3 regions of the Streptomyces sp. CC224B genome follow, and region 2 is predicted to be linked to each of the others. Evidence: riboswitches for the same ligand, from Rfam matches in the RefSeq annotation. Region 2 holds a riboswitch; each other region holds the start of a gene.

Region 1 (6,331 bases), on a different contig from region 2:
GGGGGCGGCAGCCCACGGTTCGGGGAGGGGTGGGCCTGGGGCGCACCCGCGAGGACCGGCCCCACCCCACCCGTGGGTTACGTTCGACCCGTGAACGAAACCCCGCCGGGCCCCGGAGGCCGCCTCGTCCTGCTCACCACCAGCCACCGCGTGGCCCCCGGCCAACTGTCCTGGCCCGCCTGGCAGGCCCTGCACAGCGCGGACCAGGTCCTGTGCGCCGACCCCGCCCACCCCCAGCTCCCCTACCTCCGCGAGGCCGGCGTCACCGTCGAGCAGGCCGCCCCCACCGCCGAGGAGCTGGTGCGCGCCTGCGAGGGCGGCCGCACCGTGCTGGTCGTCGCCACCGCCGAGGGCGACCGCCCGCTGACGGACGGTCTGGCCCGCCTCGCGGGCTCGGGCCGCCACACGATGCCGGACCTGGAGCTGCTGCCCGGTTCGTACGACCTGCCCGGCGCCCGCCTCCTGGACCTCGTCCAGGTCATGGACCGCATCCGCGCCGAGTGCCCCTGGTCGTCGCAGCAGACCCACAAGGGCCTGGCGAAGTACGCCATCGAGGAGGCGTACGAGCTGGTCGAGGCGATCGAGAACATCGAGACCACCGGGCACCCCGACGGCGGCGGCCGCGACGAGCTGCGCGAGGAACTGGGCGACGTCCTGCTCCAGGTGGTGTTCCACGCCCGCATCGCGGAGGAGGACGAGCAGGAGCCGTTCTCGGTGGACGACGTGGCGGCCACGATCGTCGACAAGCTCATCCACCGCCACCCGCACGTCTTCGGCGAGGACACGGCGTCCACCCCCGAGGAGGTCAAGGAGCACTGGCGGCGCACCAAGGCCGAGGAGAAACAGCGCGACTCCCTCACCGAGGGCATCCCCCTCGGCCAGCCGGGCCTGGCGCTCGCGGCCAAGCTGGCGTCCCGGGTCCGTACGGAGGGGCTGAGCGTCCCGCTCCCCGCAGGGGAGGGCGTCGGCTACGACCTCCTGGCGATGGCCGTACGGGCGGAAGCGGAGGGCACCGACCCCGAGGCGGCCCTGAGGGCGGCGGCCCGCGCGTACCGGGATGCGATCGTGGCGGCCGAGCGAGGACGCCCGAGCCCGTCCGGCGCTTGAGGACGAGGCGCGAAGCACCGACAGAGGGGGAGAGGGGCGAAGCCCCAGAAGGCCCCGCGAGGGCCCCGCCGGATACCGTCGGGCGCATGCACGACCAGCCCCCGCCCCCCACTCCCCAGCCCGAACTCTTCACCTGGGAGTTCGCGAGCGACCCGTACCCCGCCTACGCCTGGCTGCGCCGGCACGCCCCGGTCACCAAGCGGCGCCTGCCCAGCGGCGTGGAGGCCTGGCTGGTCACGCGGTACGCGGACGCGCGGCAGGCGCTCGCCGACCCGCGCCTGAGCAAGAACCCGGCGCACCACGACGAGCCCGCGCACGCCAAGGGCAAGACCGGCATCCCGGGCGAGCGCAAGGCCGAGCTGATGACGCATCTGCTCAACATCGACCCGCCGGACCACACCCGGCTGCGGCGGCTCGTGGCGAAGGCGTTCACGCCGCGCCGCGTGGCGGAGTTCGCGCCGCGGGTGCAGGAGCTGACCGACCGGCTCATCGACGGCTTCGCGGAGAGGGGCGAGGCCGACCTCATCCACGAGTTCGCGTTCCCGCTGCCGATCTACGCCATCTGCGACATGCTCGGCGTCCCCCGCGAGGACCAGGACGACTTCCGGGACTGGGCCGGGATGATGATCCGGCACGGCGGCGGGCCCCGCGGCGGCGTCGCGCGGTCCGTGAAGAAGATGCGCGGCTACCTCGCCGACCTCATCCACAGGAAGCGCGAGTCCCTCCGCGACGGCGGCGACGACGACCTGATCTCCGGGCTCATCCGCGCCTCCGACCACGGCGAGCACCTCACCGAGAACGAGGCCGCCGCCATGGCCTTCATCCTGCTGTTCGCCGGCTTCGAGACCACCGTGAACCTCATCGGCAACGGCACGTACGCGCTCCTCACCCACCCCGCCCAGCGCGAGCGGCTGCAGCACTCCCTCGCCGCGGGCGACACCGGGCTGCTCGCCACCGGCGTCGAGGAGCTGCTCCGCTTCGACGGGCCCGTGGAGCTGGCCACCTGGCGGTTCGCCACCGAGCCGCTGCGGATGGGCGGGCAGGACATCGCGGCGGGCGACCCCGTGCTCGTCGTGCTCGCCGCCGCCGACCGCGACCCGGAGCGCTTCGCCGAGCCCGACGTCCTCGACCTCGCCCGCCGGGACAACCAGCACCTCGGCTACGGCCACGGCATCCACTACTGCCTCGGCGCGCCGCTCGCCCGGCTGGAGGGGCGGACGGCGCTGGCCACCCTGCTGCGACGGCTGCCGGACCTGCAACTGGACGCCGCGCCGGAGGAGTTGCGGTGGCGCGGCGGGCTCATCATGCGGGGCCTGCGGACCCTGCCGGTGCGTTTCACACCGGCCCCGCGGGTCACTCGTCCTGACGGGCCGTCAACGATGTGACTTTTATGTGATCTCCGCTGAACCGACTTGTGACTGACGTTCGACTGCGGCTACTTTCACGACGGCCCGGCACCCGCGCCCCCGCGCACCCGTGCCGCGCCCGTCCTGTCGTCCACGAAAGGCACCTGCATGCTCTCCGGCCAAGGCCGTCACCGCCGCCCCCGCCAGGCCCCGGCGATCCTCGTCGCGGTGGGCGTCACCGGTTCCGCCATCGCCCTGCCGCTGCTCGGCGCCACGAGCGCGAGCGCGGCCGACGCCGAGACCTGGGACAAGGTCGCGGACTGCGAGAGCGGCGGCGCGTGGAGCGCCAAGGGAAGCGGCTACTACGGCGGCCTCCAGCTCACCCAGGAGACCTGGGAGCAGTACGGCGGCCTGTCCTACGCACCGAGCGCCGACCAGGCCAGCCGCTCCCAGCAGATCGCCATCGCCGAGAACGTCCTCCGCGACCAGGGCCCCGACGCCTGGCCGAACTGCGCCCCGGCCGCGGGCCTCACCAAGGGCGGCGAGGCCGCCGACGTCGACCCGGGCCTGCCCTCCGCCCCGCCCTCCAAGGGTTCTGACGGCTCCTCGGGCGACGACGGCGCCTCCGGCACGGACGCGGGCCGCGGCAAGGGCAAGGGCGCCGACGACGCCGACGGCAAGCCGTCCGGTGCCGACGGCGACACGCGAGACAAGAATCACGATGCGGGCGAAACGCCCGACCAGGACACATCGGACCGCTCGGGCGGCGGCAAGCACCGCAAAACCGACGACTCCGACAAGACGGCACCCGAGGGGTCGGCCGACCGTACGGGCGGCGACGGCAAATCCGCCGGGGGCGACGCCACTTCGCCGGACGGAACGGACGCTTCCGGCTCCTCCGGTGGCTCGACCGGTGGCCCGGCCGATGGCTCCTCCGGCGGCTCCGAGGCGCCCGGCGCCCCCGGCGGCGAGGACGCCGACCGCTCCTCCGGCCGCCACCGCGGCGAGCGCGCCGGGGACGACCTCCCCTCCGGCGGCGAGGACGCCGGCGCGGGCCGGCACGCCTCGCGCGGCGAGGCGCGGCAGAAGCCCGGTGCCGGGTCCGGCGCGCAGACGTACACGGTCCGCTCGGGGGACAACCTCTCCGCCATCGCGGACAACCACGGCCTTGACGGCGGCTGGACGAGTCTCTACGCGGAGAACAAGAAGACCGTCGGCTCCGACCCGGACCTCATCCTCCCCGGTCAGCGGCTTGAACTGGACGAGAAGACGAAAGCCGGAACCAAGGAGAAGTCGGGCGCGGACCAGGGCAGTTGAGCGGTCACTTCGCGATGAATGTCCGGTTTGAAGATGGTGAGGGGCAAGTGAGAGATGGGTCTCAGAAGCCCTGATCGTCTTTGAAATTCGGCTGATCGCCTGCCTACGGTCGTGAGCGCTCGCCACAGCGGGCCCCGCCGGTCGGTACGCCGAATCCTGCCAACCGCCGGACGGGAACAGTCGTCGCGTCAAGCGCCGAAGGCAGGAGCGGGGGACCCAAGGTAAGCGCCGGGCCCGGACGTTGGACGGCCGCGCAGCAGCGCGGCGGTCCGGACGCACGGAAACGGCTAGGGGTGTAGTCGCTGCGCTAGGCCGCAGGGACCGGGCACTCACCCGCCCGAACCCGACAGCTCACCTCGCAGGCGTCGGTGAGGGGATCAATCATGCTGTTTTCCGGCAAGGGCAAGCACCGCCGCGCCACCAAGCTCGACAAGGCCACCCGTGCCGTCACCGTCGCCGGTGTGGCCGGCGCCGCCGTCGCCGCACCGCTGGTGACCGCGGGCACCGCCGGCGCCGCCACCGCCTCCGAGTGGGACCGCGTCGCCCAGTGCGAGTCCGGCGGCAACTGGTCGATCAACACCGGCAACGGCTACTACGGCGGCCTCCAGTTCTCCGCCTCCACCTGGGCGGCCTACGGCGGCACGGCCTACGCGCCCACCGCCGACAAGGCCAGCAAGTCCCAGCAGATCGCCGTCGCCCAGAAGGTCCTCGCGGGCCAGGGCAAGGGCGCCTGGCCGAAGTGCGGCGTGGGCCTGTCCGGCGCCGCGTACAACGGCGGCGGCTCCTCCGGCGGCTCCCAGCAGCAGCAGCCGCAGCAGCAGCGGCCCCAGCAGCAGGCGCAGCCGCAGCAGCAGGCCAAGCCGCAGGTCCAGCCGCAGCAGCAGGCCCAGCCCAAGCCGCAGGCGCAGCCGCAGCACCAGACGCAGCAGGCCGCCCCGCAGGTCGAGACCAAGAAGACCGTCAAGACCCCGACCGGCAAGGTCGTGAAGAAGGGCGACGGCGAGTACAAGGTCGAGACCGGCGACACCCTCTCCAAGATCGCTCAGGAGCGCGGCGTCAAGGGCGGCTGGCAGAAGCTGTACCAGCTCAACGACGACATCGTCGACGACGCCGACGTCATCTACCCGGGCCAGCAGCTCCACCTCGGCTGAGGCCCAGCCCCGGGCGGCCACCGGCCGCCCCGGCCCCGGTGAGGGGCCACCACCCCGTCCCCACGGGCTGCCGTCCCGGTGCGCGACCCCCGTCGCACCGGGGCGGTACCTTTTTGTCCGGTAGTTTGTTCCGTGAGGGAACTATGGGCCTCCGGTTCTGTCCGGGGGCCGGGCGGTCGGCTGGCCGATGCCCTGGAGCCGGTTAGGCTCGTGTCGCAGGGGCCAGCGCGGCCCCAGTACCCCCGCGTACCCCGCGTCACATCCCAGAAGGAGATGCTCGTGCCGTCCATCGACGTCGTCGTAGCCCGGGAAATCCTGGACTCCCGAGGCAACCCCACGGTCGAGGTCGAGGTCGGCCTCGACGACGGGTCCACCGGCCGTGCGGCCGTCCCGTCCGGCGCCTCCACCGGCGCCTTCGAGGCCATCGAACTCCGTGACGGAGACGCCAACCGCTACGGCGGCAAGGGCGTCGAGAAGGCCGTCCTCGCCGTCATCGAGCAGATCGGCCCGGAGCTCGTCGGCTACGACGCCACCGAGCAGCGCCTGATCGACCAGGCCATGTTCGACCTGGACGCCACCGACAACAAGGGCTCCCTCGGCGCCAACGCCATCCTCGGCGTCTCCCTCGCCGTGGCCCACGCCGCCTCCGAGGCCTCGGACCTGCCGCTCTTCCGCTACCTGGGCGGCCCGAACGCGCACCTGCTCCCGGTGCCGATGATGAACATCCTGAACGGCGGGTCCCACGCGGACTCCAACGTCGACATCCAGGAGTTCATGATCGCCCCGATCGGCGCGGAGTCCTTCTCCGAGGCCCTGCGCTGGGGCGCCGAGGTCTACCACACGCTGAAGAAGGTCCTGAAGAACAAGGGCCTGTCCACCGGCCTCGGCGACGAGGGCGGCTTCGCCCCGAACCTGGAGTCCAACCGCGCCGCCCTCGACCTCATCGTCGAGGCCATCCAGGAGGCCGGCTACACCCCCGGCGAGCAGATCGCGCTCGCGCTCGACGTCGCCGCGTCCGAGTTCTACAAGGACGGCGCCTACGAGTTCGAGGGCAAGACCCGCTCCGCCGCCGAGATGACCGAGTACTACGCCGAGCTCGTCTCCGCGTACCCGCTGGTCTCCATCGAGGACCCGCTGTACGAGGACGACTGGGACGGCTGGAAGGTCATCACCGAGAAGCTGGGCGACAAGGTCCAGATCGTCGGCGACGACCTCTTCGTCACCAACCCCGAGCGCCTCCAGCGCGGCATCGACGAGAACGCCGCCAACGCGCTGCTCGTCAAGGTCAACCAGATCGGCTCGCTCACCGAGACCCTGGACGCCGTCGAGCTGGCCCAGCGCAACGGCTTCAAGTGCATGATGTCGCACCGCTCCGGCGAGACCGAGGACGTCACCATCGCCGACCTCGCC
Region 2 (6,331 bases):
CGGCGGCATGTTCGTCGCCATGCCGACCGCGATGCCCGACGCGCCGTTCACCAGGAGGTTCGGATAGGCCGCCGGGAGGACGGACGGCTCCATCTCCTGGCCGTCGTAGTTCGGCTCGAAGTCGACGGTGTTCTCGTCGATCGACTCCGTCATCAGGGAGGTGGCGTCGGCCATCTTGCACTCGGTGTACCGCATGGCGGCCGGCGGGTCGTCGTTGCCGAGCGAGCCGAAGTTGCCGTGGCCGTCCACCAGCGGGAGGCGCATCGAGAAGGGCTGGGCCATGCGCACCAGCGCGTCGTAGATCGACGCGTCGCCGTGGGGGTGCAACTTACCCATGACCTCGCCGACGACACGGGCGCACTTCACATAGCCGCGCTCGGGGCGCAGGCCCATCTCGTTCATCTGATAGACGATCCTGCGGTGCACCGGCTTCATGCCGTCCCGGGCGTCGGGCAGGGCGCGGGAGTAGATGACCGAGTAGGCGTACTCGAGGAAGGAGCCCTGCATCTCGTCGACGACGTCGATGTCGAGGATCTTCTCCTCGAACGCGTCGTCGGGCGGTGGGGTCTTCGTGCTGCGGCGGGCCATCGCTGCTGCGGCTCCTTCACCAACAAGTGTGAGATCTGACGCCGACCATTGTGGACCGTCCCACTGACAACCCGGACCACGACCCGTCCGGGACCCCGGCCGCGACCGGGCGGTGACCAGCCCGAAACCCGCGCGCACTGTGGCCCCGGCCCGGGCCGCGCCGCGCCCCCCGCCCCAGTCCGCCTCCCGGCGGCGACGCGGCCACAACCCCACGGCGACTCCGGCCGAGGACCCGGCCACGACCGCCCCACCCCTCCCCGCGCGGCCTCACCCCGTCCCACCCCGTCCCACCCCGTCCCACCCCGCCCCTGATCACGCCCACGGCGAACATCGACTACGCGAGGGGCGGAACGGGAACTTCGCCAGGCGTCGGCGGGCTTGCATACAGTGGCAGGACTGGCAGCAGCCAACGAGGATTCCGCGATCGAAGGGACGTACATGCCCATGGGTCACACGGCCACAGCCGAGGCAGGCTCCGGCGGCCTGACAGCGACCGAGCACCGGCTGGCCAACGGCTTGCGCGTGGTGCTCTCCGAGGACCACCTGACCCCGGTCGCGGCGGTGTGCCTCTGGTACGACGTGGGCTCGCGCCACGAAGTCAAGGGACGTACCGGCCTGGCTCACCTCTTCGAGCACCTGATGTTCCAGGGGTCGAAGCAGGTGCACGGCAACGGCCACTTCGAGCTGGTGCAGGGCGCCGGGGGCTCGCTGAACGGCACGACGAGCTTCGAGCGCACCAACTACTTCGAGACCATGCCCGCCCACCAGCTCGAACTCGCCCTGTGGCTGGAGGCGGACCGCATGGGCTCCCTCCTGTCGGCCCTCGACGAGGAGTCCATGGAGAACCAGCGCGACGTGGTGAAGAACGAACGCCGCCAGCGCTACGACAACGTCCCCTACGGCACGGCCTTCGAGAAGCTCACCGCGCTGTCGTACCCGGAGGGCCACCCGTACCACCACACGCCGATCGGCTCCATGGCCGACCTGGACGCGGCCACCCTGGAAGACGCCCGCGAGTTCTTCCGCACGTACTACGCGCCCAACAACGCCGTCCTGTCGATCGTCGGCGACATCGACCCGGAGCAGACGCTCGCCTGGGTCGAGAAGTACTTCGGCTCCATCCCGTCCCACGACGGCAAGCAGCCGCCGCGCGACGGCTCGCTGCCCGAGCGCATCGGCGAGGAGCTGCGCCAGGTCGTCGAGGAGGACGTGCCGGCCCGCGCCCTGATGGCCGCCTACCGCCTGCCCGAGGACGGCACGCGCGCGTGCGACGCCGCCGACCTGGCCCTGACGGTGCTCGGCAGCGGCGAGTCCTCGCGGCTCTACAACCGCCTGGTGCGCCGCGACCGCACCGCCGTGACGGCCGGGTTCGGCCTGCTGCGGCTCGCCGGGGCGCCCTCGCTCGGCTGGCTCGACGTGAAGACCTCCGGCGACGTCGAGGTCCCCGTCATCGAGGCCGCCGTCGACGAGGAGCTGGCCCGGTTCGCCGAGGAGGGCCCGACGCCCGAGGAGATGGAGCGCGCCCAGGCGCAGTTGGAGCGCGAGTGGCTCGACCGCCTCGGCACGGTGGCGGGCCGCGCGGACGAACTGTGCCGGTTCGCCGTCCTCTTCGGTGACCCGCAGCTCGCCCTCACCGCCGTCCAGCGCGTCCTGGACGTCACCGCGGAGGAGGTCCAGGAGATCGCCAAGGCCCGTCTGCGCCCCGACAACCGCGCGGTGCTCGTGTACGAGCCCCTCGCCCCCGCGGACGGCGGCGAGAGCGCAGCGGACGCCGCGGACTCCCCGGCCCCCGGGAACGCCGCCGACGAGACCCAGCAGGAAGAGGAGGCGGCGAAGTGACCGAGGCCGCGACGTCCGTGACGATGGAGTTCCACCCGCAGCCCCAGGCGGGCACCGCCAAGCCCTGGGCCTTCCCGGCCCCCGAGCGCGGCGCGCTGGACAACGGCCTGACGGCGCTGCGCTGCCACCGCCCCGGCCAGCAGCTCGTCGCCGTCGAAGTCCACCTCGACGCGCCCCTGGACGCCGAGCCGCAGGGCCTGGACGGCGTGGCCACGATCATGGCGCGGGCCTTCTCCGAGGGCACCGACAAGCACTCCGCGGAGGAGTTCGCGGCCGAGCTCGACCGCTGCGGCGCCACGCTCGACGCGCACGCCGACCACCCCGGGGTCCGGCTCTCCCTCGAAGTGCCCGTCTCCCGCCTGCCGAAGGCCATGGGCCTGCTCGCCGACGCGCTGCGGGCGCCCGCCTTCGAGGACGGCGAGATCGAGCGCCTCGTCCGCAACCGCCTGGACGAGATCCCGCACGAGGCCGCCAACCCCGGCCGCCGCGCCGCCAAGGAGCTCTCCAAGCAGCTCTTCCCGGCCACCTCGCGCATGTCGCGCCCGCGCCAGGGCACCGAGGAGACGGTCACCGCCATCGACTCCGCGGCCGTACGCGCCTTCTACGAGAAGCACGTGCGCCCCGCCACGGCCACCGCCGTGGTCGTCGGCGACCTCACCGGCACGGACCTGGACGCCGTCCTCGCCGACACCCTCGGCGCCTGGACCGGGGACACGGCCGAGCCGCGCCCGGTGCCCCCGGTCACCGCCGACGACACCGGCCGCGTCGTCATCGTGGACCGCCCCGGCGCCGTCCAGACGCAGCTCCTCATCGGCCGCGTCGGCCCGGACCGGCACGACCGCGTCTGGCCCGCGCAGGTCCTCGGCACGTACTGCCTGGGCGGCACCCTGACCTCGCGCCTGGACCGCGTGCTGCGCGAGGAGAAGGGCTACACCTACGGCGTGCGCGCCTTCAGCCAGGTCCTGCGGTCGTCCCGGGACGGCTCGGGCACGGCCATGCTCGCCATCAGCGGCTCCGTGGACACACCGAACACGGGCCCGGCCCTGGACGACCTGTGGAAGGTGCTGCGCACCCTCGCGGCCGAGGGCCTCACGGACGCCGAGCGCGACGTGGCCGTGCAGAACCTGGTGGGCGTGGCCCCGCTCAAGTACGAGACCGCGGCCGCCGTGGCCGCGACGCTCGCCGACCAGGTCGAGCAGGAGCTGCCGGACGACTTCCAGGCGAGCCTGTACCGGCAGTTGGCCGAGACGGGCACCGTGGAGGCCACCGCGGCCGTCGTGAACGCCTTCCCGAGCGACCGCCTGGTGACGGTGCTCGTGGGCGACGCCGCGCAGATCGAGGAGCCCGTGAAGGCCCTCGGCATCGGTGAGGTGACCGTCGTCTCCGGCTGACGGCCCACCCACCGCGCGAACAAGGGCAAAACGGCAGCAACGCCGTGTAACGCAACGGACCCCGGAGGCCCATGGTGCCTCCGGGGTCCCGCGTGTCGCCGTATGCCCGAATTGGCATGGAGGTTGGGTGTCTGCCGTGTGGCGTGCGCTACAAAAGGCGGGATCCGTTTGTCGATTGAAAGAAGAGGCGTTTAGCGTCAATCCGGCTGTCCGTCAGGCAGTACGCCGCACCCGCGGCGCCGGACAGTCATCGCCGAGTCCCCGTACGGCGTGAGCCAGGGGAGCCGGGGACCCACACGTCCCTGGGGTGAATCGGACCCCTCGCCGCCAGTCGAGGAGCCCGTAGGAGACCTTCCTGCTCCGAACCCGTCAGCTAACCCGGTAGGCGAGAAGGAAGGAAAGGACCAGCCGCTTCATGGCGCTCATCCGCCCCACCGGTAAGCACCGCCGCCCGAGCCGCATCACGCGTACGACCGCCGGTGCCGCGGGCGTCGCCGCCCTCACCACCACCGGCGTCATATCGGGCCTGGCCGCTCCGGCGCTGGCCGCCGACAGCTCCGCCGACCACGCGGGCACCGGCCTCACCCAGGCCATCTCCATCAACGACACCCTGGCCGACGAGATCGACGCCCAGGCCGCCGCGCAGAAGCAGGCCGCCGTCGAGGCCGCCGCGCAGAAGAAGGCCGAGGACGCCGCGCGCCAGAAGGCCGCCGAGCAGAAGCGCAAGGCCGAGGCCGCCGCCAAGGAGAAGGCGAAGAAGGAGGCCGAGGCCAAGGCGGCGAAGGAGGCCAAGGAGCGGGCCAGGGAGCGCGCCGCCCGGGACGCCGAGCGCAAGCGCCTGAACGGCTACGTCGCCCCGGTCGCCGGGTCGTACGTCTCCACCTCCTACAAGGCTGGCGGCGCCATGTGGTCCTCCGGCAGCCACACCGGCATCGACTTCCACGCCGCGTCCGGCACCTCGGTCCAGGCGGTCGGCGCGGGCACCGTCGTCGAGGCGGGCTGGGGCGGCGCCTACGGCAACAACATCGTGATCAAGATGAACGACGGCACGTACACCCAGTACGGGCACCTGTCGTCGATCAACGTGACCGTCGGCCAGAGCGTCACGCCCGGCCAGCAGATCGGCCTCTCCGGGTCCACCGGCAACTCCTCCGGCCCGCACCTGCACTTCGAGGCCCGTACCGGCGCCGAGTACGGCTCGGACATCGACCCGATCGCCTACCTGCGCTCCCACGGCGTCGCCGTCTGACCCACCGCGCCGCGCGGCCCCGTCGGCACGGCCCGCGCCGCCGCGTACCGCACCACGCCCTGTGAAAAGCCCCGGCTCCCGTGAGCCGGGGCTTTCGGCGTGCCCGCCCGCGCCTTTGGCCCGCCCGCGCGTCTCTTCCGCCGACGCGTTGCGTCAATTGACCGCTGTACCTATGGCCAAAAGATATCCATGGTTTCTCCGCGCCATCGGAAAATCCGTCGGCCTGCAATAGAGTCCGTGCCGACAGCGTCCACCAGGTCGCCGCACCGACGCCATTCGTCGCGGCCCGCGAAGTGAAGCGCGGACGGCGACGCGCGAAGCGTTTCGCGGGCAATGAAGGGCATGAAAGCGGAGGTCCGTCATGCGTGTTCCCGCGCACTCGGTCTGCACGGCCATCCGGGACGACATCGTCTCCGGCGTCCACGCACGCGGCGCGCGGCTCACCGAAGAACTCCTCGCCCGCCGCTACGGCGTCTCCCGCGTCCCGGTGCGCGAGGCCCTGCGCACGCTGGAGGCGGAGGGCTTCGTCGTCACGCGCAGACACGCGGGCGCCTGCGTCGCCGAGCCCACCGAGCAGGACGCCGCCGACCTCCTGGAGGTCCGTACGCTCCTGGAGCCCCTGGCCGCCGCCCGGGCCGCGCAGCGCCGCACCGACGCCCACCTGAAGGTGTTGCGCGGGCTCGTCCGGCTCGGCCAGGAGCGGGCCCGGCGCGGCGGCGCCGAGGACCTGCGCGCGCTCGACACCTGGTTCCACGAGACGCTCACCCAGGCCTCCGCAGGCCCCGGCCTCATCGCCCTGCTCACGCAGCTGCGCCACAAGATCGCGTGGATGTACGTGGCGGACGCGCGGGCCGCGGCCACGGAGGTGTGGGCCGGGTACGCCGCCCTCACCGACGCGGTGGCCCGCCGGGACGCCGACCGGGCCCGCACGCTCGCCCTGCTGGCCGCCGAGCGCGCGGCGGCCGCGTACCGGCTGCGGGGCGGGTCCGTGAGGGGTTCGCAACATGCCGTGAACAAGGTCGGCGCACCGCATTAACGAGAGGCCTGTATACCAACAGGCGTATACCCGCAGAACCGGCCACAGGATCAACAGCGGACCGGCGGTAGAACCGGCAACAGACCGGCAGCGGAAGCGACACCGGAACCAGTAACAGATCGGCAGCAGAACCAGTAGGAGAACCAGCAAGAGAACTACCGATGGAACTGCTGGCGGAACTGCCGGCGGAACTGAATGCCGGGCACGAGTTCCGCGCCCCGTGTTTTC
Region 3 (6,331 bases), on a different contig from region 2:
CGTGCTGCCGTGCGCCGGGCTGCTGCTCGCGATGGGGCTGCACGCCTTCTGGAACGGCTCGGCGGGCTTCGGCGAGTACGGCTTCTTCGTCGTGTACGCCGCCTTCATGCTGCCGGTGTTCGGGCTGCTGACCTGGCTCGCCGTCTGGCTGCGCCGGCGCGAGCTGCGGATCGTGCGCCAGGAGCTGCCCGTGTACGTGGCCGCGGGCTGGTTCGCGCCGGGCGACCCGTACGCGCTCGGCTCCCTGCGCGCCCGCACCCTCGCGCGCGACTACGCGGCGTACCACCTGGGCAGAGGCGCCGGGCGCACCGTCGTGGAGTACGAGACGCACGCGACGGCCCTCGCCCTCCTGCGGCACCGGGCCCGGCACGGCCGGGTCGGCGCCGACTTCATCACCCGGGAGCGCGAGCTGCTCGCGGCGCTGCGGGAGCGGCGCGCCGTGGCCGGGCCCGCGCTCGGGTACGCGGCCCGGGCGGCGACACCGCCCCCGGTGCCGCCGGGCACCGCGTACGCCGTGCACGCGTACGGCCCGGTCCGGCCCCCGTACCACCCCTACCGCACCTGAGCTCAGGCCGCGGCCGCCGTCAGGGCCGCGACCTCGGCCCCGGTCAGCTCCAGGTCGGCCACCGCGAGCAGCGCGGGGAGCTGCTCGACCGTGCGCGCCGAGGCGATCGGCGCCGCCACCGTCGGCTGCGCGGCGAGCCAGGCGAGGGCGACGGTGGCGACCTGCGCGTCGTGGGCCTTCGCCACCTCGTCCAGGGCGGCCAGGACCCGGCGGCCGCGCTCCGTGGCCAGGTACTCCCCGGCCTTCTGGGCACGGGCGCTGTCGACCTCCGAGCCCGGGCGGTACTTGCCGGTCAGGAAGCCGGAGGCGAGCGCGTAGTAGGGGACGGCGGCGAGCCCGGAGCGCGAGGCGACCTCCTGCAGCGGGCCCTCGTACGTGTCGCGGGAGACGAGGTTGTAGTGCGGTTGGAGTGCCACGTACCGCACGAGGCCCTCGCGGTCGGAGAAGTCGAGGGACTCCTGGAGCCGCTCGGCGGTGATGTTCGAGGCGGCGATCGCCCGCACCTTGCCGGAGCGCACCAGCTCGTCGAGGGCGGTGATGAACTCCTCGACGGGCACGGACGGGTCGTCGTAGTGCGTGTAGTAGAGGTCGATGTAGTCCGTGCCGAGGCGGCGCAGCGACTCCTCGGCGGCGGCCTTGACGGTGCGCGCGGACAGGCCCTTGTACGCGGGGTGGGCGCCCACCTTCGTGGCGATGACGACGTCGGAGCGGTTGCCGCGCGCGGCCAGCCACTGCCCGAGGACGGTCTCGGACTCGCCGCCCTGGTTGCCGGGCACCCAGTGCGAGTAGGCGTCGGCGGTGTCGATGAAGTTGCCGCCCGCGGCGGTGTAGGCGTCGAGGACGGCGAAGGACTGCTCGCGGTCGGCGGTCCAGCCGAAGACGTTGCCACCGAGGGCGAGCGGGAAGACTTCGAGGTCGGACGGGCCCAGAGGGCGAAGAGTGGTCATACGAGGCGTCAACGCCCGTACGGATTTCGGAATTCCGGCGGCGGGCCGGGCCCCGGGGCTGCGGCGGGGAAGGACCGGCGGCCCTGGCGTCGGGGGGTCGTCGCCAGGGCCGCCGGCGTCGTGGAGCCGCGCGCCAGGAGCCGCGGTGTTCCGCCGTGCCGCGGTTGTGCCGGGGGGTGTTACGGGTTCAGGCCCTTGCCCTGGAGCCACGCCAGGGGGTCGATCGTCGCGCCCGCGCCCGTCTTGACCTCCAGGTGGAGGTGCGGGCCCGTGACGTTGCCGGTGGCGCCGACCCGGCCGATGACCTCGCCCGTGGTGACCTTCTGGCCCGCGCTGACGCTGAGCGAGGACTGGTGGCAGTACCAGATCTCGGTGCCGTCCTCGAGCTCCAGGACCGTGCGGTAGCCGTACGCGCCCGCCCAGCCCGCCTCCTTGACGGTGCCGGTGTGGACGGCCTTGAGCGGGGTGCCGGTGGGGGCGGCGAAGTCCAGGCCGGTGTGGTGGCCGGAGGACCACATGGCGCCGGCGTCGCCGTAGTGGGAGGTCAGGGTGTACGAGGAGGTGGGCAGGGCGTAGCTCTTGGCGAGCTTCGCCAGGCGCTCGGCCTCGCGCTTCTCGCGGGCCTCGGCCTCCTTCTTCCGCTTCTCCTCGGCGGCCTTCGCCCTGGCCGCGGCCTCCGCCTTCTCCCGCTTGGCCTCGGCGGTCTCGGCGGCCTGCGTGACGGCGGCGGCCTGGGCCCGCGCCCGCTGGGCGTCGTCTGCCTGGTGCCGCTGGTTCTCGGCCTGCTGGAGGATGCGGGCGCGCAGGGCCTCGCCCGCGTCCGTGGTGCCCTGCTCGGCGTCGGCGGTGGTGACGCCGGCGGAGCTGAGCGGGGCGGTGGACGCGGCGGTGGCGGGCTCGGCCTCGGCCTTGTCACCGCCGAGCAGGGCGCCGACGCCGGGCAGCGACTCGGCCTCCGGCAGCGCGTCCGCGACCGCCGACATGTCGGGCATGGCGATGGAGACGGGCGGCTTGCCGCCCTGCGCGGAGGCGATGCCGCCCGCGCCGACGGCGGCGATCACGCCGACGCCGAGGACGGTGGAGCTGCGCGCGAGGCCGCCGCCGCCCTTCTTGTGGATGCGGTGCCGCCCGCGGACGGGGCGGACGCTCTCCGCGGTGGGGTTCCACTCCTCCCAGGAGCCCTCGGGCCGCTGGGCGGCGTACGGCGAGGAATCGAACGACTCGTACGGGGAAGAGTCCTCGTACGGAGCAGAGTCGGGGGAGGGGCCGAAGAAGTCGAAGGGACCGGAGTGACCGGCATGGCCGGAGTGACCTGCGGGACCCGCGGGGTCGTCACCCCCGGCGGCTCGGTCGGCGGTGTCGCCGTGCGGTATGAGCGCTTCTGGGGCAGGCCGGTTGGACGCCACGGGGGCGCACTCCTTTCCTTCCTTCTCGCCTACCGGGTTAGCTGACGGGTTCGGAGCAGGAAGGTCTCCTACGGCCGTACCTCACGTGCGGGACGCACCCCGTGACCACGTCACGGCGCTACGGCGTCTCGCACGCGAAGGGCGTCCGATTCACCCCAAGTTGGTGGTTCCCCGGCTCCCTTGCGGGATTAGGCGCGTGCGCGCGGAGCCGTCGGGTGTGACGGCTGGGACGACCGCGCTGCGTTATCGAACGTTAATAGACAGCGGCTCCGTAGTCCAAGCTGTTCCGACTGATCGTTAACGCTTACGCCACGTACACAACGGGACATCTACGTGCTGATCCGGGCGAGTTGACCGGCCGTCATGACGCAGCGCAGCCGGACGGATCTTCACATGTCGACGAAGGTGCGTCAGTTGGGCTGCGCTGGGGTTCCGTTCAGTCACCCGCCGTGACGGGACGGCGTACGGCGAGGAGCGCCATGTCGTCGGTGGCCCCGTCGGCGGTGTGGTCGAGGACCTCGGCGACGAGGGTGGAGACGAGCGCGTCGGGGGCGTCCGCGCCGGAGAAGATCCGGCCGCCGAGCCGCAGCGCGGGATCGTAGAAGGCGCCGTGCTCGTCCCGGGCCTCGCTGACCCCGTCGGTGTAGAGCAGCAGCGTCGAGCCGGGCGGGAAGTCGGTCTCGTCCGCGCGGTCGGGCCAGCTCCCCAGCTCGCCCATGCCGAGCGGAAGCGCGGGCTCCGTGGGCGAGAGCACGCACAGCCGCCCGTCGGCGCGCAGCAGCAGCGGTTCGGGGTGGCCGCGGTTCACGAGCCGGACGATCCCCCGGCCGGGCGGGATCTCGGCGAGGACCGCGGTGGTGAACCCCTCGAACGCGTCGAGTCCGTCGCGCCGGGTGCCCTCGCGCGCGAGCGCACGCTCCAGGCGCTGCGCCACGGCCTCCAGGGTGGCCTCCTGCTCGGCCGCCTCCCGGAAGGCGCCGATGACGACGGCGACGGCGGCCACCGCGCCCATGCCCTTGCCCCGTACGTCGCCGACGACGAGCCGGACGCCGTGCGGGGTGTCCTGCACCGCGTACAGGTCGCCGCCGATGAACGCGTCGGCCTGCGCGGCCTCGTAGCGCGCGGCGACGTCGAGGCCCCCGACGCGCGGCCCCGGCTGCGGCAGGACGGCGCGCTGGGCGGCCTCGGCGATGGAGCGGGCGGAGGCGAGGCGGGCGTTGCCGCGCCGGACGACGCGGTTGATGACGACGGCGAGGGCGCCGACGGTCAGCATGGTGAGGAACTCCGTGACCACCTCGACGTACGCGTCCGCGTGGTTCACCGTGCGCAGCGCAAGGACGGTGGCGCAGGACACGGCGGCGGTCGCCGCGGTGGTGCCGAGCGAGAAGAACGGCGCGGCGATCAGCGGGGCCGCCGCGAAGATCGGGGACGCGGTGAACTCGGGCGGCGTGAGCACGTCGAAGAGGATCCCGGCGACGATGAGGAACGGGGGCAGGGCCCGGGTCAGGGCCCGCTCCCGGGGGAGCCGTCTGCGGCCCTTACCGCCCATGGCGCCCCTCCGGCCCGGCACCGGCGCACCGGCCCCCACCACCCGAAGCAACCACCGTTCCACTCCCACCGCAGACCCGCCGCATCGGCCCAAGGCTTCCCGTCCGGCGGCCCGCGAGCGAGTCGGCGTGCGCCAAGTGGGTGAAGCGGGGGCGGGGTGCGGGGCGCGCGGCGTGGGCGGGGCGGGGGGCGCCCGGAGCGGGCGCCGGGCGTACGGGGCGTGAGGCGGCGCGGGCACACGGGACCCGGGGCAGGCGCGGGCGTGGGACGCCGAAGGCCGGAATCCCCAGACCCGGAATCCCCTGGGTACGCCGAAGGCCCGGGATCCGTTGGGATCCCGGGCCTTCGGTTTCAGTAGCGGGGACAGGATTTGAACCTGCGACCTCTGGGTTATGAGCCCAGCGAGCTACCGAGCTGCTCCACCCCGCGTCGGTGAACCCAACAGTACGCCATCAGGGGCCGTGAACGCGAACTGATGGCCGGAGGGCCGCCCCAGGACCCTCGGCAGGCACCCCGCCAGGGCCCCGCCACCCCGCGCCCGAACCCGATGCCACTACAAAAGCCCTGGTCAGGCCCTGGTCAGGCGTGCCCTCGGCCAGAGGCCACGCTGTGACCGGCGTCACCGGGATCTTTCGCGCCCCATGTCATCCGAACCCGGGTCGGGGGGCGTATGCACGGTGAGACCGAAGAGATCCAGGAGCAATCTGTTGACCGTCGAGGAGTTCGAGGAGTTCTACGCGCAGGCGGCCGCGCGGCTGACCGGCCAGCTCTACGTGATGCTCGGCGATCTGCACGAGGCGCAGGACGTCGTCCAGGAGGCCTTCGTCAAGGGCTGGAGCCGCCGGGGGCGGCTGGACCGGGACGGCAGTCCCGAGGCGTGGATCCGTACCGTCGCCTGGCGGCTCGCGGTGAGCCGCTGGCGCGGGCTGCGCCGCTCGGCCTCGGCCTGGCAGCGCAGCGGCGCCCCGCCGCACGCCGAGGGGCCGGGCCCCGACTCCGTCACGCTGGTCGAGGCGTTGCGCGCACTGCCGCCGCAGCAGCGCCGGACGCTCGCCCTGCACTACATGTGCGACCTCACCGTCGAGCAGATCGCCGGGGAGACCGGGCTGGCCGCCGGCACGGTCAAGACCCACCTGGCCCGCGGCCGGGCCGCGCTCGCCCGCCGCCTCACGGATCCGCGGACCGAGGAGGTCCACGGTGCGTGAACCCTCCGCTGTCTTCGCCACCCCGCGCCTCGCGGAGGCGCACCCGGCACCACGTGGCCCCCTGGCACCACGGGACCCCCTGGCACCACGGGACCCCCTGGCACTACGGGGACCGTCGGCACCACCAGCACCACCTCTCTACTCACCACCCCCACCCACCCCCCACACCACAGACACCACAGACGCCCCGGACACCACAGACGCCCCGGACACCCCGGTGCTCACACCCCGCACCACAGCCACGCCCACACCCCCCGTACGCCACCACCTGCCGGACCCACGCACCGAGGAGGCCCCCGGTGTCTGACCCCCAGCTCGATCCCCAGCACGACCCGTTGCGCTCGCTGTTCCAGGAGGCCGCTGCCGCCGGGCGGGCCCGTGCCGACGTGCCGCCGGTGGCGGTGGTCGTCCGGCGCGGCCGTCGGGCGCACCGGGTCTTCGTGACCGCGGTCGCCGTCACCGCCGCCCTCGTCGTCGCCGGCGCGGGCGCGGCGGCGCTGATGCGGGACTCCGCGCCCGCGACGCCGCCCGCGTCCGTGCCCTCGAAGCCGACGCCGTCCCCTTCGCCGCCCATGTCCCCCTCGCCGTCGGCGTCCACGACCTGGCCCCCGCCGCCGACCCTGGCCACGACGGCGACCACGCCGCCCGCCACGCGCCCGG

The links. A riboswitch is a leader RNA that binds a small molecule or an ion and turns the genes downstream of it on or off. The one in region 2 is predicted to bind cyclic di-AMP.
Region 1: another riboswitch for cyclic di-AMP. It lies ahead of QK440_RS22990 (transglycosylase family protein); the one in region 2 lies ahead of QK440_RS38735 (M23 family metallopeptidase).
Region 3: another riboswitch for cyclic di-AMP. It lies ahead of QK440_RS15925 (M23 family metallopeptidase); the one in region 2 lies ahead of QK440_RS38735 (M23 family metallopeptidase).

The regions. Positions count from the first base shown of each region.
Region 1 is NZ_JASCXL010000058.1:39,764-46,094, reverse strand. Features, by position in the region: gene QK440_RS23005 (nucleoside triphosphate pyrophosphohydrolase) at 91-1,107, shown strand; gene QK440_RS23000 (cytochrome P450) at 1,194-2,492, shown strand; gene QK440_RS22995 (transglycosylase family protein) at 2,622-3,770, shown strand; cyclic di-AMP (ydaO/yuaA leader) riboswitch at 3,954-4,150, shown strand; gene QK440_RS22990 (transglycosylase family protein) at 4,154-4,921, shown strand; gene eno (phosphopyruvate hydratase) at 5,201-6,331, shown strand, end outside.
Region 2 is NZ_JASCXL010000169.1:9,351-15,681, forward strand. Features, by position in the region: gene QK440_RS38720 (DNA topoisomerase IV subunit A) at 1-588, opposite strand, end outside; gene QK440_RS38725 (pitrilysin family protein) at 1,033-2,427, shown strand; gene QK440_RS38730 (pitrilysin family protein) at 2,424-3,818, shown strand; cyclic di-AMP (ydaO/yuaA leader) riboswitch at 4,060-4,221, shown strand; gene QK440_RS38735 (M23 family metallopeptidase) at 4,234-5,067, shown strand; gene QK440_RS38740 (GntR family transcriptional regulator) at 5,429-6,103, shown strand.
Region 3 is NZ_JASCXL010000033.1:54,960-61,290, reverse strand. Features, by position in the region: gene QK440_RS15935 (PrsW family intramembrane metalloprotease) at 1-565, shown strand, start outside; gene QK440_RS15930 (aldo/keto reductase) at 568-1,512, opposite strand; gene QK440_RS15925 (M23 family metallopeptidase) at 1,692-2,918, opposite strand; cyclic di-AMP (ydaO/yuaA leader) riboswitch at 2,930-3,123, opposite strand; gene QK440_RS15920 (PP2C family protein-serine/threonine phosphatase) at 3,355-4,467, opposite strand; tRNA gene QK440_RS15915 (tRNA-Met) at 4,822-4,895, opposite strand; gene QK440_RS15910 (SigE family RNA polymerase sigma factor) at 5,174-5,671, shown strand; gene QK440_RS15905 (hypothetical protein) at 5,971-6,331, shown strand, end outside.